DNA from 3 places in the Bacillus cereus group sp. Bce041 genome. Region 2 is predicted to be linked to each of the others. Evidence: riboswitches for the same ligand, from Rfam matches in the RefSeq annotation. Region 2 holds a riboswitch; each other region holds the start of a gene.

Region 1 (5,450 bases), on a different contig from region 2:
TTCCACTTTCTTTCCTCCAGCTCTAAATATACTCTATCTCTCATCTTACGGAATGTTATTTCAAATGGCAAATTGAATTTACATAACCAAACATCTAGACAACTATATAACACGAACGTTATACTCAAAAAATTTAGCTATCGTTCGTGTTTTGTGTTAAAATGATTATACTACATTTTAAGGGAGCGTTTTATTATGAAAGAAGTATTTCGTTTACAAACTGATTTTTCATCTTCATTTGATCGCTGGGTAAGTTCTTTCGTGTCTGATCACCCAGCACAATTAGAATGGACAACTTTAAAGGAATTAATCCATGAATATACAACATCACATACAAATGATACGTTACCAGCATATATTTCTTCAGCTTTAACATATTACGCCCAACGCGTTTCAACTACAAACAGTTCAGAGATTGTTATTTTTGAAAACCCTACAATCTCGTAATCTATAATAAAAAAGCACTGGTTACAGTGCTTTTTTATTTATACTTATTTAGCAAATGATTATATTCCGTCCAAAAGTCTGTATACATACTTTGATCAAACTCATCTAAAATTATCTTTTCACTTGATTTATTGAATAACTCTTTTGCTTGTAGCGCAAAAGAAACAATTTGTTTTCTATTTTTGATTCTCAATATTTATAATAAAATTTTGTGGTACCATTACAAATTCCCCTTTTATAAAAATATTTATTTTCCATATTATTCATAATCAATATCATACATTTCATCCCATATATCTATTATAAATCCATTTAATATTTTAAAAACACAGATAAAAAGATATTGACACTACGATTTTACAGTGCTAACATTCAACATGTAATTGAATATGGTCTCTGTTAGGTGAGGCTCCTGTATAGAGAAACGCTGCTGCCCAAAAATGTCGAGAGACGCCAATGGGTCAACAGGAAAGGTCGGAATGAAGGCCTTTTTTAATGTAGCTGGTTTCAGTACCTATGCTATACAGTGCTAAAACTCAACGAGGGAGAGGTGCATGTATTTTGTCATACACAAAAACTGTTTTTATTTATGTCTACTAACAGTCTTTGTTGTGGACTCTTTTAGCTGCGAATTCAGACCTTTACTCGTTTTGAGTAAAGGTCTTTTTACGTCTATATGCACCTTACTATGAAACAAACATAGCATATTCAGAAACTACTAAATTGTACGGAGGTGAGGAACAGTTGGCAATTGATGATTCGGCCCAGATACCCATACGTTTTACATTCATATTTCATCATGTAGGTAGGAAAGAAACTGTTCCTCACCATTTCAAATAGTTAGGTAACAGATTGTTTCCTCCTTCATGACAGAGGAGGAACTACCGATGTTTAATTTACAAAGACAAGAAACAAAGCATGCTTATGAGCAAGATAGCATGAAAACAAATAACGAATTATTAGTGGCGGTTGCAACACAAGATGTAAGCTCTGCGTTAAAACTTTTAGAAACAACACAAGATGGATTATCTAAACAAGAAGCGTCTCGTAGACTTTCTTTATATGGTCCGAACGAAATAGCTCATAATAAAATGGCGCCGTGGTACATTCAATTTCTGTTGGCATTTAAAAATCCATTTATTTTCGTTTTATTAGCTCTTGGAGCACTCTCCTTTTTCACGGATGATATGCAAGGAACAATTGTCGTATCTGCAATGGTACTACTTAGTGCAACAATTCGGTTTTCCCAAGAATTTCGTTCTCAAAAAGCTGCCGATAAGTTAAAAGCTATGGTTCGAACAACTGCAAGCGTATTTAGAATAAATGGATTTGTACATGAAACAAAAAATGTAACGAATTTAAATCGAAATTACACAACAGAAATTCCAATTGAGGAACTTGTACCTGGCGATATCATTTCCCTTTCAGCCGGTGATATCATTCCAGCTGATGTGCGTATTGTATCCGCTAAAGATTTATTTGTTAATCAATCTTCTTTAACAGGGGAAGCACTTCCTGTAGAAAAATACGAACACTGCTACCATACAGAAAATAAGCATATCTTACCGACAAACATGAAAAAAAATTACAATCCACTCGATATGGAAAACCTTTGTTTCATGGGAACAAATATTGTAAGTGGTAGCGCAAAAGCTGTTGTCATCTCAACAAGTACCGATACGTATTTCGGCTCTTTAGCCAATAAGGTAATTGGAAAGCGTGTAGAAACAAGCTTTGATAAAGGTGTAAACAAAGTAAGCTGGCTCTTAATTACATTCATGCTTATTATGGCACCTATTGTCCTTCTCATTAATGGATTCACAAAAGGTGATTGGCAAGAAGCTTTCTTCTTCGCTATTGCCGTCGCTGTTGGCCTTACACCTGAAATGTTACCAATGATTGTAACTGCTAATTTAGCTAAAGGTGCCGTTAAAATGTCTAAACAAAAAGTAATTGTAAAACAGCTAAATTCTATTCAAAACTTAGGTGCTATGAACATTCTTTGTACAGATAAAACAGGAACTTTAACAGAAGATAAAGTTGTCCTTGTTCGTCACTTAGATCCCAAGGGAAATGAATGCAATCGCGTCTTGCAATTTGCCTATTTAAATAGTTTCTATCAAACTGGATTGAAAAATTTAATAGATAAAGCTGTTATTAAGCATACAGAGGAAAACAATACATTTAATCCATCAGCTTTTCAAAAGCTAGATGAAATTCCATTCGATTTCGCCCGCCGGCGTATGTCAGTCATCGTAAAGGATATTTCAGGTGAACATACAATGGTTTGTAAAGGTGCCGTAGAAGAAATTTTATCAATTTGTAACTACACTGAAGTGGATGAAAAAATCGTTCCACTCACCGAGGAAATACGTTCAAATGTCAAAAAAATAAGTGAGACACTAAATAGTGAAGGTATGCGGGTTATTGCTGTGGCTTATAAAAAAGATAGAAGAATAAATGATACAGAGTACGCAGTAAAAGACGAAACTGATATGATTCTCGCTGGATATATCGGCTTTTTAGATCCACCGAAACCATCTGCAGCAGCTGCAATTCAAGCATTACAAAAACATGGTGTACAAGTGAAAATTTTAACTGGCGATAACGAAATTGTTACAAGAAAGGTTTGTAAAGAAGTTGGATTAGATATCTGCGAACCAATCCTCGGTTACGAGATTGATTCTTTACCAGATAAAGCATTAGCAAAACTTGCCGAAGAAACGACTGTATTTGCGAAGCTTAATCCCATGCAAAAATCTCGTATTATACACGCATTACAAGGAAATGGATACACTGTAGGTTACATGGGAGACGGCATTAACGATGCTGTAGCATTACGTGAAGCTGATGTCGGAATATCTGTTGATACTGCTACTGATATTGCGAAAGAAGCTTCCGATATTATTCTACTCGAAAAAAGTTTAACTATATTAGAAGCAGGGATTTTAGAAGGACGTACTACATTCGGAAATATTTTAAAATATATTAAGATGACAGCTAGCTCTAACTTCGGTAATGTGTTTAGCGTGTTAGTAGCAAGTGCTTTCATTCCTTTTTTACCGATGCTTGCCATTCATCTTTTAATTCAAAACTTACTTTATGATATTTCACAACTTTCTATTCCATGGGACAAAATGGATAAAGAGTTTCTAGAAAAACCACGAAAATGGGATACTGCAAACTTACGAAACTTCATTATTTGTATCGGCCCAATTAGTTCTATATTTGATATTATCACATACGTAGTCATGTGGAATGTATTTGGTGCAAATACACCGAGCGAGCAATCATTATTCCAGTCCGGTTGGTTTGTCGTTGGGTTGTTAACACAAACTTTAATTGTTCACATGATAAGAACACAAAAGATTCCATTTATTCAAAGCACTGCATCAACACCAGTCGTTTTATTAACCGCTCTTATTATGGCAATCGGGATTTATATTCCATTCTCACCACTTGGTGCAGCCGTTGGTTTACAAGCATTGCCACTTAACTATTTCCCTTGGTTAGTAGGAATACTATTAGGCTACGCTTTTTTAACACAATTCCTGAAAAAGCTTTATATTAAAAAGTTTCATAGCTGGTTGTAAAAATAAGAATGAGTGGGTATCCCCCGCTCATTCTAAAAAACATAACACATATTATATATGGAGGTGACCATGATGGTATGGTACGACATTGTATTCAGGTTAGTTATAGCAATTATTGTAGGAGCTTGCATTGGAATGGAAAGACAATGGAGACACCGAATGGCTGGGTTACGGACAAATGCTCTCGTATCACTTGGTGCCTGTATATTTGTTTTATTATCCGTCATGCTTGATCATGATGCTAGCCCATCCCGCATTGCTGCTCAAGTCGTTAGTGGTATTGGATTTTTAGGGGGTGGCGTTATTATCCGCGATGGTTTTAGTATTAGAGGGCTAAATACAGCAGCTACTTTATGGTGTGCAGCTGCTGTCGGTACTCTTACAGGCGCCGGTTTCCTCGTTGCAGCTATATTAGGTGCAGCCGGCGTGTTACTAGCAAATATACTTCTTCGCCCAATTGCTCTTTTTATGAATAAAAAATCAAAAGAAGAATCACCAGAACAAACGAACTACTTACTTTCCCTTACTTGTTCAGAAGAAAATGAAGCACATATTCGTTTTTTACTTATGCATATGGTAAGTACAGAAGGAATCGGTTTAAAAGAGTTGTATAGTGAAGACGTAGATTCTAATCAAAAGGTGTGTATACAGGCTACATTACATTGCAAGACAAATGCGGCTATCTTAATTGAAAAAATAGTAAGTAGAATGCTATTAGAATCTGGCGTTACTGGAGCTGGATGGAAGACTTCTTTAAATTTAGAAGCGAGTTAACTAGGAAAGGTGTCATGATTTTACTACTTCATGACACCTTCTACATAAACTTATTTTCTAACTTTTGTTGAAACGACTTCTCTTGCTTACGTAGTAGTTGACTACCTCGTTGTAAAATCGGTGTTCCATACTTATCGTTAATTTGATCAATGACAGCAAGTAGTGGTTCTTTTTTCGCATCCTCTTCAAATGAAAATAAATCTAATTGTTTCACCGATTCTGTCTTCCACTCTATTTCAGTAGCTGTAACACCTAGTAAACGAACGGAATCACCATCCCAATGTTGCTTCCATAAACGGGATGCTGCTTGAAAAATATCGCGTTCTTCCCAAATTGCATTTTTCAATTGCTTACTCCGTGTTACTGTTCGCCTATCATGGTATTTAATCATAATTTGAATATTATAGCTGACAAGGGTTCGCTTTTGTAATCTTTTACTCACTGATTTTGATAACCGTTCTAACATATCAAGTAATTCTTTCTCTTCATCCATATCCTTTGAAAAAGTCATCGAGTTACCGACACTTTTATGTTGGCCCATTTGACTCGGATCCACTTCCCTATCATCCGTACCTTTTGCACGCTTTTGTAAATCAATACCGTGCTTGCCAATTTTAGCGCGAATGATATGCTCGT
Region 2 (5,450 bases):
ACATTGGGCATTAGATAATTACCAAGAAGAAGGAAAAAGGGAGGAACATTGGTGGATAGATGGTGTTGTTAAATATCATAGAACAATTTCAACATTAATTAATACTCTAATAGACAACGATCTTGTAATAGAGAAAATTATTGAGCCAGAGTCAACTCCAACAGGATTAGAAAAAATGCCAGAATTAATAAATGAAAAACGGAGACCATCTTCTATTATCATTAAATCAAGAAAATATTAAGGTTGAACCCCCGTTGATTAACTACTGGCTTTATTTTAAAAAAAAGAGTAAAATTTTTTTCTAATTTTAAAAATAAGATTGTGAAGAAATACACTTAAACTAACGGGTGCTTTAAGTGAGCAAGAAATTAAAAACTTTTAACTTCAGCTTTCGAAAATTATGTAAATAAGTTGTCCATATGGACAGGTTATTGTGTTTTTAGCTTAGCGTGGGTTTTTTTCGAAATGCTGGCGGTGCCCCATCGTCATCAAGCTAAAATTTTATAGTACCCTCAGAACAAGATTTTTTTCTAATTTGTAACTGAAAAAGATAACAGGATAATATACTAATCATTTAATGGGAAGGGGATGTGATTGAGGTGAATAATGCATATAATGAAAAGACGCATACATCGATTAAACAATTATTAAAAAAGTTTTCACCAAAAGCTCCTGGCTTTGCATATATTGCTAGTTTTGATAGCGGAGTAACTTATAAAGGTACGGTTGGCTTAGCTACTATAGAGGGAAATATACCTATAACTACTAAAAATATTTTTAATATTGCCTCGGTTTCTAAACAATTTACTGCGTTTTCTATATTACTCTTAGAACAAGAGGGAAAATTGAGTTTAGATGATTCAATTGTAAGGTTCGTTCCTTCTATAGGAGCATATGCTGAACCTGTAACATTGAGACACCTAATTCATCACACTGGTGGACTAGTTGATTATATGGAATTGGCTGTATCAGCAAATATTAAATTTACAGATACATTAACTGTGGAAGAATCGTTAGAGCACCTTAAAAATCATCAAATTGCAAGGTTCCCAGCTGGCACAAAATTTGAGTATAGCAATACAGGATATTTTTTATTATCACAAGTGGTAGAGAAGGTAAGTGGCAAGTCTCTACGTCAATTTACAAAGGAGCGTATTTTTGATCCTTTACATATGAGAGACACAACAATTGTAGATTGCTACCCAACAACTATACCAATTATTAGTGGGTATTCGAAGAATGAGCAAGGAAAATATAAAATCTATGAAAGCCCTTGGGAACATACAGGTGATGGGGCAGTTCATACAAATGTTGAAGATCTTGTAAGATGGGGAGAAAATTTAACTACAGGCACCGTTGGTGGAAAAGAACTTGTTAAAAGAATGAGCGAAATAGGTCCGAAAATTTCTCCAACTGGGGAGACGATTATTGACAATGAAGATTATGCTTTTGGGCTAAGGCTTGCAGAAGGTTTTAACTGTCGATACTTGGAACATTCAGGTAGCTGGGCAGGTTATCGTTCACACTTCATGCGGTTTCCAAAAGAATATTTGACTGTTGTAGTACTAAGTAACTATGATGGATTTGACTCTAAAAAATGTGCTAATGAAATAGCAGAAATTGTTTTAGAAAAGTAAAAAATAGGGCGTAGAAGACAGTATCTAGATTTGGTTAACCTCACGTTGTTTTAGGTGTAATTGATTTTGAGAACGGAAGGCAAGCATATATTTATGCCTGCCTTTTTTCGTATTAAAACGAACATAAATATTAATATTAATATTTATACAGTTAAAAAAATAATTAGAAATTTTTTAAATATAGATTAATTAATGAGGTCGAATTTTAAAATTTTTAAATTGATATATAAAAATTATATATTATGATTATCAAACTCAATTTTATTAAAAATTGAAATGTTAATTAATATTCCTATTGCTATTAAATTGACCATTAAAGAACTTCCACCAAAACTTACAAATGGAAATGGGGTACCTGTAAGAGGAAATAGTCCTGTAATACCACCTAAATTTACAACAGATTGCATACCGATCATACATCCTATACCAATTGCTATAAAACTGCCAAATGGATCTACACATAATTGTGCAATTTTTAAGGAGCGAAGTACTATAGTCAAAACTCCAGCCAATATAATAAATACACCAATAAATCCTAGTTCTTCAGAAACTATTGCCATTATAAAATCTGTATGTGGTTCCGGAAGATAACCTGTTTTTTGTATGCTATTTCCAAATCCACGACCAGTGATTCCTCCGGAGCCAATGGCAATAAAAGAATTTACAAGCTGGTATCCATTTCCTTGCGCATCAAGAAATGGATTGAAAATCGTAGTAATACGTTTCTTTTGAACTTCTGACAAACTATTTTGAATCAAGAAATATAAAATAGGTAACCACAAAATAGAACTGATGATAATTCTTTTGATTAGTAGATTTATATTTATTCCTGAGCAAAGAAATATGCTAAAACCTATACCTAATATTAAAAGTGCAGATCCTAAATTTGGTTGTTTAAAGATAAGAAAAAAAATTGTAGCTAAAAAGAATAAAAGTTTTCCGATACCTCTCCAGTTATTTTTAGCTTGTTTTTGTCTTAATGCAAAAAAGCGGGCTGTTACAAGTATTGTTCCTAATTTAAGAAATTCAGCTGGCTGTATTCCAAAGATCCATGATTGGGCATTATTTACCACTTTTCCTTTCCATAAAACCATAATCAATAAAAAAATCCCTCCAACCATAATACAGATTGAGACTATTCGTTTTTTCCATATTTCATATGGGAGTAAAGCACAAACTATTAACCCAATTGTTCCTAAAAGTAGCTTTGTTAATTGAGAATCAACAAAATGTCTACTGTTATAACCGTAATGTTGAACAGCAACAATGGAGCTTGCACTATACATCATGATAATACCTAAAGTACATGTTATGAATAGAGGAAGGAGCAATAGATAATCGAGTTTTAATATTTTTTTCATTTTAATATCCTCCTGATTTAAAACAATACATAATATTACATTTGCTAATGAATAGAATATTGTTCTCGTCAATTACTAAATATGACTTTTGTTTAGAAAGATTCTATCACTTACTCCCTGTTTTTTACGCAAAAATCCCCCTAGTATGTAACTAGAGGGATTCAAAATGGCATGACTAAATAAGGCTTTTCTCCCCCTAGTAGAGCTTTGGCACTATACAACGTAAAGTAATGAAAATTCATTACTTAGCTATCTTAAGAAGAGCCTTAATCCGACAATTCCTGTTCTACCCATTGGCGTCTTTCGACATTTTTGGGCAATAGCCTGTGTTTGCATAGGAGCCTCACCTAACAGGTTAAGCAACATAAATTTTATGTATTTGTTTCGTGTAGCAAGCATAAATATATTTTTTTTGCTTGTCAAGCAACCGTATTTCTAATTTTATCTGTTTTATTGCTTTATAGTCCTTTGAGAAATGATATGAGAAAATGTATGTAATCATTCTGTATAAGTACATATTTTTGACTTTAGTGTATAGTTTGATTAAGTAGTTTAACCATATAAATTTGATAAACCGTAAAGAAGATTTTAATCATAAAAGAAGATTTGTTAAGAATATTCTTTTGATATACAGAATGACTAATTATTCATCCTCTGTTATAAAGTTGGAATTTGATTGAAAACAATAAGTTTCATATGTTTCATAACGTTTCTTCGAATTAAATCTATTTAAATTCTATGTTTTTTAAGGAGAATTTTAAATTTATAATAAAATATAATTTCATTTTCTATAAAAGATTTTTTATGAATGGATTTGAAAGTCAGTTGACAAATATTAAATTCTGGTTTAAATTTTGAAGTAATTCAATAAACTTTGTTAGGTGAGGCTCCTGTATAGAGAAACGCTGCTGCCCAAAAATGTCGAGAGACGCCAATGGGTCAACAGGAACGGTCGGATTAAGGCCCTTCTTAATGTAGCTGGTTATAAAAACCTATGCTATACAGTGCTAAAACTCAACGAGGGAGTGGTATACGATTTGATAGAAAGGCACCTCTGAGATTTTGGCAGAGCTGTCTTAATAATCATTTATTTGTATTGTAAAAAACCTTTACTCCTTTTTGAGTAAAGGTTTTTCTGTTTAATGTTATTTGTTTTATCTTGTCTATATTCAAAAAGGAGGTAATTCTAAATAATGAATTGATTGCAATGTAACTATTATTGCTCTAATAAAAAATTTAAGACAGATAAAATAAAACAAAACCACTCATGAAACTCTAGAGTCTCCCTTAGCAATATGAGGAGGAGTTAACATGAAGAAATTATTAAATGAATTACTTGTAACCAAAAATAATTTGGATGCAGAGAAAATTTTACGTCATCCGTCGTATGATATTGCGCAAGAAGTAAAACAGTTTTCAATTGAAGATCAAATCATATTGCTAAATACGATTCCTGTATTAAAAAGCTCTAAAATTCTTCAATATATGAGTGCAGAAGAAAAATATAATATCTTAATTCACTTATCTGAAAACAAAGCTAAAAAGTTACTAAATTTACAACCGATTGATGAATTAGTAGATTTACTGCTAGCGGTTCATCCGGAAAAACAGGCTAAATTAATGGCGTATTTAGATAAAATCACAAAACATAACGTAAAAAAATTGATGATTTTCAAACCTGAAACGGCAGGAAGTCTTGTCACAAGTGATTTTGTTGCAGTTAGAGGAAATTGGTCAGTAAAAATGACATTGAAGTATATTAGGGAACATTCTGAAAATGTAGAATCAATATCTTATAGTTATGTTCTTGATAGTCATGGTTATCTTGAGGGGATCGTTTCCATACATGAGTTATTATTAGCAGCAGATGACGAGATATTATCTACTATCATGATTCAAGAGGTAATTTCAGTACAAGCTGAAGTTGACCAGCAAGAAGTTGTAAAAAAGCTTCTGAATTATAATTTAGCAGCAATACCTGTAATAACAGCAAATAATAAAATGATTGGTATTATAACATTTGATGACGTAATGAATGTTATGGAAGCAGAAGCTACAGAAGATATTCAAAAGTTAGGCGGAAGTGAACCATTGAATCAATCTTACTTTGAAGCTAGCACTTGGAGTATTTTCTTAAAACGTCTACCATGGTTATTACTTCTTTTTGTTGCTGAAGCATATACAGGGACAGTATTAAAGTATTTTGAAGACGAAATTGAAACTGTAGTTGCTCTTGCTTTCTTTGTTCCGTTATTAGTAGGTACTGGTGGGAATACAGGAACACAGGTTGTAGCAACAATTACTCGTGCAATCGGTATTGGAGAGGTCAAATTTAAAGACATTTTCCGTGTAATGAAAAAGGAATTTGCAATAGGGATGCTTCTTGGACTTGCACTTGGAATAGCTGGGCTCACTCGTGCTTATATGTTAGGAGTTGGAACAGATGTTGCAC
Region 3 (5,450 bases), on a different contig from region 2:
AAACTTCTTTTTGAATATAAATAACTACTGTTCCGTCTGGATCAACCGAAGTTGCAGTAACAACATAAGTATTTTTCTCTTTAATAAAATATTCACAAGTCATGCGTGCGATAATTTCAGAATTAGAAATATTGGCGTAGTTCCATAAAGCAGGATACCCTTTCGTTTCATCATTAAGTCGATATTCTAAGCGCATTTAATCCCTCTTCTTCCTTTTTCTTCTACTTTATCATGCCATCCTATATAATAGGAATAGAATTTAAAAAGGGGAGTGCGAAGGTGACAAAAACGAAATGGCTAGTAGGTGGTGTCGTAACGTCTTTAATGACTGGCACTTTATTTGGTTGCGCACAAGATCTTCCCCCAAAACCAAATGATAATAGTTGTTCTGATTGGGATTGGGATGATGAACTTGGGGTATGGCAGTGTGATGATAGTAGTTCAGGTTATCGTGGGCATTATTTCTATGGTGGGCGATACTATCAAAATAAATCCACTTTTAAAAATTCATCGGCGTTTAAATCGTATCAATCGTCTGCTGAATTTAAAGGTGGAATTGGAAGCGGTTCAAAGGGAGGATTTGGGGGCTAAAATATGTCGCAATACATAAGGGATCGAAAAGAATTTTATTTAAAATATCCGGATTTTTGGTCGGATTTATATGAATGTGAGTATAGTTTGTTTCATGTTTTTTCTATAACAAATCAGACTTTGGACCAATTACACTTAGCGACTGAACGAATGGGGAAAATATTTTTTAAGACTGCTAGACTGCTGCGTAATTTAAGTGACGAACAGCTTCTAGATCTTGGCTTTCCATCCGCGAGTTTATCTTTCATTAGAATGAAAGGGCTCTATCCTGAATCTGTAATTTCGCGATTTGATTTTGCTGTAACAGAGGATAACAAAATCAAAATGCTTGAGTTTAATAGTGATACACCAACTTTTATTGTGGAATGTTTTCAAATGAATGGGAAAGTATGTGGAAATCTAGGCTATGATGATCCAAACTCGGATCAAGAACGATTGCTATCTTCTGGTGTAACGAAAGCAGTAATGGAAGCGACAAAGGGATTAGATAATCCAAATGTTGTTTTTACAGCACATCATGAACATATCGAGGATTGGAATACCACTATGTATTTAAGTCAGCTATGCCATGTTGAAAATAAAGTAGTGCCAATGTCAGAACTTAGAATTACAAAGGATGCTCTAGTCGATAAAGATGGGGCGAAGATTGATGTTTTATATCGCCAAACATATCCGATAGAAGATTTAATTGAGGATCAAGATCCTGAAACAGGAGATTTGGTAGGTGTGGAACTGTTACAACTTGTAAAAGCCGGAAAGCTTTTTATAATAAATCCTTTGTCAGCATTTTTACTTCAGCCAAAATCAATTCAGTGTCTTATTTGGGGGTTAGCAGAAGAAGAGGCCTTTTATACAAATGAGGAACAACAGTGGATTAAAGAATATATGTTACCTACATATTTAGAACCAGATTTATTTTTAGGAAAAGGTTCTTTCGTTCAAAAACCTTCATTTGGGAGAGAAGGAGATACAATTACGATTCGCGATAAAGACGAAAATATTATGCTTCAAAATGCACACCAAACATATAAAGCGTCACTGCCGATATTTCAAAAGTATATCGAACTGCCAGTTGTATCCTTGGAAACAGAAAAAGGGATCGAGAAACTGTCATATGTGTTTGGTTCGTTTTTAATTGCTGGAAAAGCGAGTAGTATCGGTATTCGTGCGGGAGAAAAGATTACAGGAAATGAATCGTACTATTTACCGGTAGGTATAAAAAGGAGGGGGAAAAATGATTAATTTTTTATTATATTTAGTAGTAACACTCGGCCTTTTATGTATAGGTCTGTTCTTGATGGAAGTGACAACGAAAGTAAAGGAATTTAAGTTAATGGCTCAAGGAAATAAGGCGGTAAGCTATGTGCTTGGAGGACGATTACTTGGGTTAGCTGTTGTTTTATATTCGACAGCAGCTAATTCAATTTCACTTCTTGATATGATTTCGTGGGGAGCAGTTGGGATTTTGGCTCAAATTATCGTCTTTTATTTAGCTGAGTGGCTTACACCACGCTTTAATATAAACAAAAGTCTCGAAGAAGATAATCAAGCAGTCGGTCTTTTTCTTATGTTTTTATCAATTTCAATTGGGATTGTAATTGCTGGTTGTATAACTTATTAAAAACTTTACGTTTAAACGTAAAGTTTTTTATTTTATCCCGTAAAAGCCCGATTGGTGAGGGCTAATAATCAGTGGGGGATGAACAAAACCTCCACTGATTAAAGTTACACTTTATATATGTTAGTTTGCCATACCTTTTGAAAAAATTGTAGGCTACGGTTGACATCTATTTTAAATAAGAGTAACATTTTCAATGTAATGAAAATAAGTCTCTGTTAGGTGAGGCTCCTGTATAGAGAAATGCTACTGCCCAAAAATGTCGAGAGACGCCAATGGGTCAACAGGAATGATCGAATTAAGGTTTTTCTTAACGTAGCTGGTAATGTACCTATGCTATACAGTGCTAAAACTCGGTGAGGGAGAGGTCCGTAGATTTCTAATTATATTAGAAATCGTTTATTTGTGTATGTAATGGCCGCTACTCTCTTAAGGGTAGGGGTCTTTTTTGTTACCAAGCTATGAGTAATTTCATAGTATAAACTATAAAATTAAACGAGGAGGTGAGGAGCATGTCAAATTCTGACTCGGTTCCGTTACCCATATACTTCAAATCAAAAATATATGATGTAGGCAGGAAACGATTTGTTCCTCCCTCTATATTTATCACAATATAGCGTTTATAAAGCGCGAGACACTTTCACAGTAAAGTGGATAAATTGAGAAACAAAGCGTTTCTTCCTATGTTGTAAAGGAGGAGACGATAATATGTTATATGCAAACAAAACTGTGGGTAACACGTCATATAAACTAAGTAAAAAATCAATAAAAGAACAAACAATGCTCCAAAAAAATAAAGATTTATTAATTGAAATTGCAACAAGAGATGTAAAATCTGTATTTGCATATTTTAAAACAACAAGAGATGGACTATCAATGAAAGAGGCACAAAAACGTATTCAAATATATGGCCGAAATGAACTAACTTCAAAAAGAGCACTTCTTGCAGAAGTAATGATGAAGCTAGGTGGCATGATTCCAGGTTTTTCAAAACAACGTGTGTGTGATGAATTACAACGTGAAACGATTACTGTATCTAGAGTAGAATGTTCTAGTAGTACAGGGCTAAATAGTGAACTGAAAATGATGGAGATACCTGTGCAAGAACTTGTACCTGGAGATATGATTTTTCTTTCGGCTGGAGATGCTGTGCCAGCTGATGTACGTATTATTTATGCAGATGATTTATTAGTGAATGAGTCTGTGTTAACGGGAAACGAAGCGAATATAGAGAAGTTTGAGAGCTGCTATCACCTTGAACGTAAACGGTTTATTCCATTAAAACGGATGAAAGATTATAATCCACTTGAGCTTGAAAATGTATGTTTTAAAGGTTCGCATATTGTTAGTGGAAATGCAAAAGCTATCGTTGTTTCTACTGGAAAAAATACGTATTCAGGCATCTTGCATACTTGTTGTAGTAGAACGTCTTAATGTGTTAATGATGCTAAATATACAAAAACAATGTATAATAGACAAAGTTGAGCAAAAACGTAGAATGGTAATCTATTTATATAACCTTACGTGATAACGTAAGGTTATTATTTTTTTAATAGGAGAGGAATTATGAAAAAAGTATTATTAGTTGATGGTATGGCACTATTATTTCGTGCTTTTTACGCAACAAGTGTCTACGGACAATTTATGAAACGACAAGATGGAACCCCTACGAACGGGATTCATGGTTATATGAAACACTTATTAACAGCTACGCAAGCGATCGAACCAACACATATCGTTACATGCTGGGATATGGGAAGTACGACATTTAGAACAGAATCGTTCTCGAATTATAAAGCAAATCGTGCAGCGCCACCAGAAGAATTAATTCCTCAATTTGATTTAGTGCAAGAAATGACTGCAAAATTATCCATTCCAGTTATCGGTATGAAAGGCTACGAAGCCGATGATTGTATCGGTACGCTTGCAAAACAATATTGCAATGAAGCTGAAGTTTATATTTTAACAGGTGATACGGATTTACTTCAACTTGTTGATAAGAGCGTTACAGTCATGCTTCTGCGTAAAGGAATTGGAAATTACGAATATTACACACCGGAGAAAATCATGGAAGAAAAAGGTGTAGAGCCGTGGCAAATCGTCCATGCAAAAGCTTTCATGGGAGATACAAGTGATAATTATCCAGGGGTAAAAGGTATCGGTGAAAAAACAGCGTATAAGCTTATTCAAGAGCACGGAACAGTATCCGCTGTACTAGAAAATGTAGAGTCATTAACAAAAGCGCAGCGTACGAAGATTGAAAGTGATTTAGAGAACTTAAATATTTCGTTGCAATTAGCCCAAATTCACTGTGAAGTTCCAATTTCATGTTCACTAGAAGAAGGATTACACACAATGGATGAAGAAAAACTTAGATTTGTTTGTGAAGAAATGAATTGGGGAAGACCTGAAATATTAATAAATATGCTATAAATAGTTTGGGAAGAGGGATGTTGCATAAGTCGAACTTTGACTTGGTGACACCTTCTTTTTGTTTTTATAAACAGTATTATAATAAATAAAATTATGTCGAACTCAATTTTAAATATATAAATATTTCGACAAGATATAATGATAAAAGTTGATGAAAATAATAACTTTTATCATGAAGTGAATTAATTTCAACATAGTTTTAGATAATCATTTTTTCGTGTTCACAAAGTTGTCAGAAAATAAACGGAATTTTCATATGAAGTTCAAATAGAATTCACAACAATCAATTATTATAAGAACACACAGATAATTCTTTATCTTTTATATAAACCATCCCCCAAGGAGGACAATGAAAATGAGAAAAAAAGTGAGAAAATCTTTTAAACAATTATTAATTGAAAATAAACAATCACTATTAAATAATAAAGAAAATATGAAAGAAATTGAAGAGAGAATTGAGAAACGACATGTAGCATATAGTGGTGCCAGTAATTAAATAAAATAAAAAAGATAGCCTACGTAGGCTATCTTTTTTATTTTATATTGAAAAAACGCTATTCAGCTCTTTAATTTTGTAAATATGCAAGATATTTTTATAGCGTTTTTCTATCAATATTACTCATTTTTCGAGGTTGAAATTGGTATATACCAATTTTTGAGATTTTCTATTCAAAATATTACAAAAAATGTTACAATACACTCAAATTTATACTATAAAATCATTTTAATATGAAAAATTGGAATGAAAAGAAAGGAGAGGAATATGAATAAAGATGTCGCTTTGAAATGATTATTATCATTTCATTAG

What was found. A riboswitch is a leader RNA that binds a small molecule or an ion and turns the genes downstream of it on or off. The one in region 2 is predicted to bind magnesium.
Positions count from the first base shown of each region.
Region 1: linked by a shared signal. The riboswitch ahead of mgtA (magnesium-translocating P-type ATPase) and the one ahead of mgtE (magnesium transporter) in region 2 are both predicted to bind magnesium.
Region 3: linked by a shared signal. The riboswitch ahead of ACUN13_RS07550 (P-type ATPase) and the one ahead of mgtE (magnesium transporter) in region 2 are both predicted to bind magnesium.

Region 1 is NZ_JBQXON010000001.1:421,819-427,268, forward strand. Features, by position in the region: gene rnz (ribonuclease Z) at 1-6, opposite strand, end outside; gene ACUN13_RS02150 (DUF3932 family protein) at 196-447, shown strand; partial or broken gene ACUN13_RS02155 (DNA polymerase IV) at 482-625, opposite strand; M-box (ykoK) riboswitch at 836-1,003, shown strand; gene mgtA (magnesium-translocating P-type ATPase) at 1,335-4,040, shown strand; gene ACUN13_RS02165 (MgtC/SapB family protein) at 4,113-4,814, shown strand; gene ACUN13_RS02170 (DNA polymerase IV) at 4,855-5,450, opposite strand, start outside.
Region 2 is NZ_JBQXON010000016.1:69,186-74,635, reverse strand. Features, by position in the region: gene ACUN13_RS27900 (class I SAM-dependent methyltransferase) at 1-241, shown strand, start outside; gene ACUN13_RS27895 (serine hydrolase domain-containing protein) at 600-1,637, shown strand; gene ACUN13_RS27890 (FtsW/RodA/SpoVE family cell cycle protein) at 1,871-2,998, opposite strand; M-box (ykoK) riboswitch at 3,184-3,360, opposite strand; M-box (ykoK) riboswitch at 3,865-4,030, shown strand; gene mgtE (magnesium transporter) at 4,310-5,450, shown strand, end outside.
Region 3 is NZ_JBQXON010000002.1:319,438-324,887, reverse strand. Features, by position in the region: gene ACUN13_RS07570 (hypothetical protein) at 1-196, opposite strand, end outside; gene ACUN13_RS07565 (hypothetical protein) at 280-591, shown strand; gene ACUN13_RS07560 (glutathionylspermidine synthase family protein) at 595-1,833, shown strand; gene ACUN13_RS07555 (DUF350 domain-containing protein) at 1,826-2,212, shown strand; M-box (ykoK) riboswitch at 2,417-2,582, shown strand; gene ACUN13_RS07550 (P-type ATPase) at 2,918-3,643, shown strand; gene ACUN13_RS07545 (5'-3' exonuclease) at 3,776-4,642, shown strand; gene ACUN13_RS07540 (FbpB family small basic protein) at 4,998-5,138, shown strand.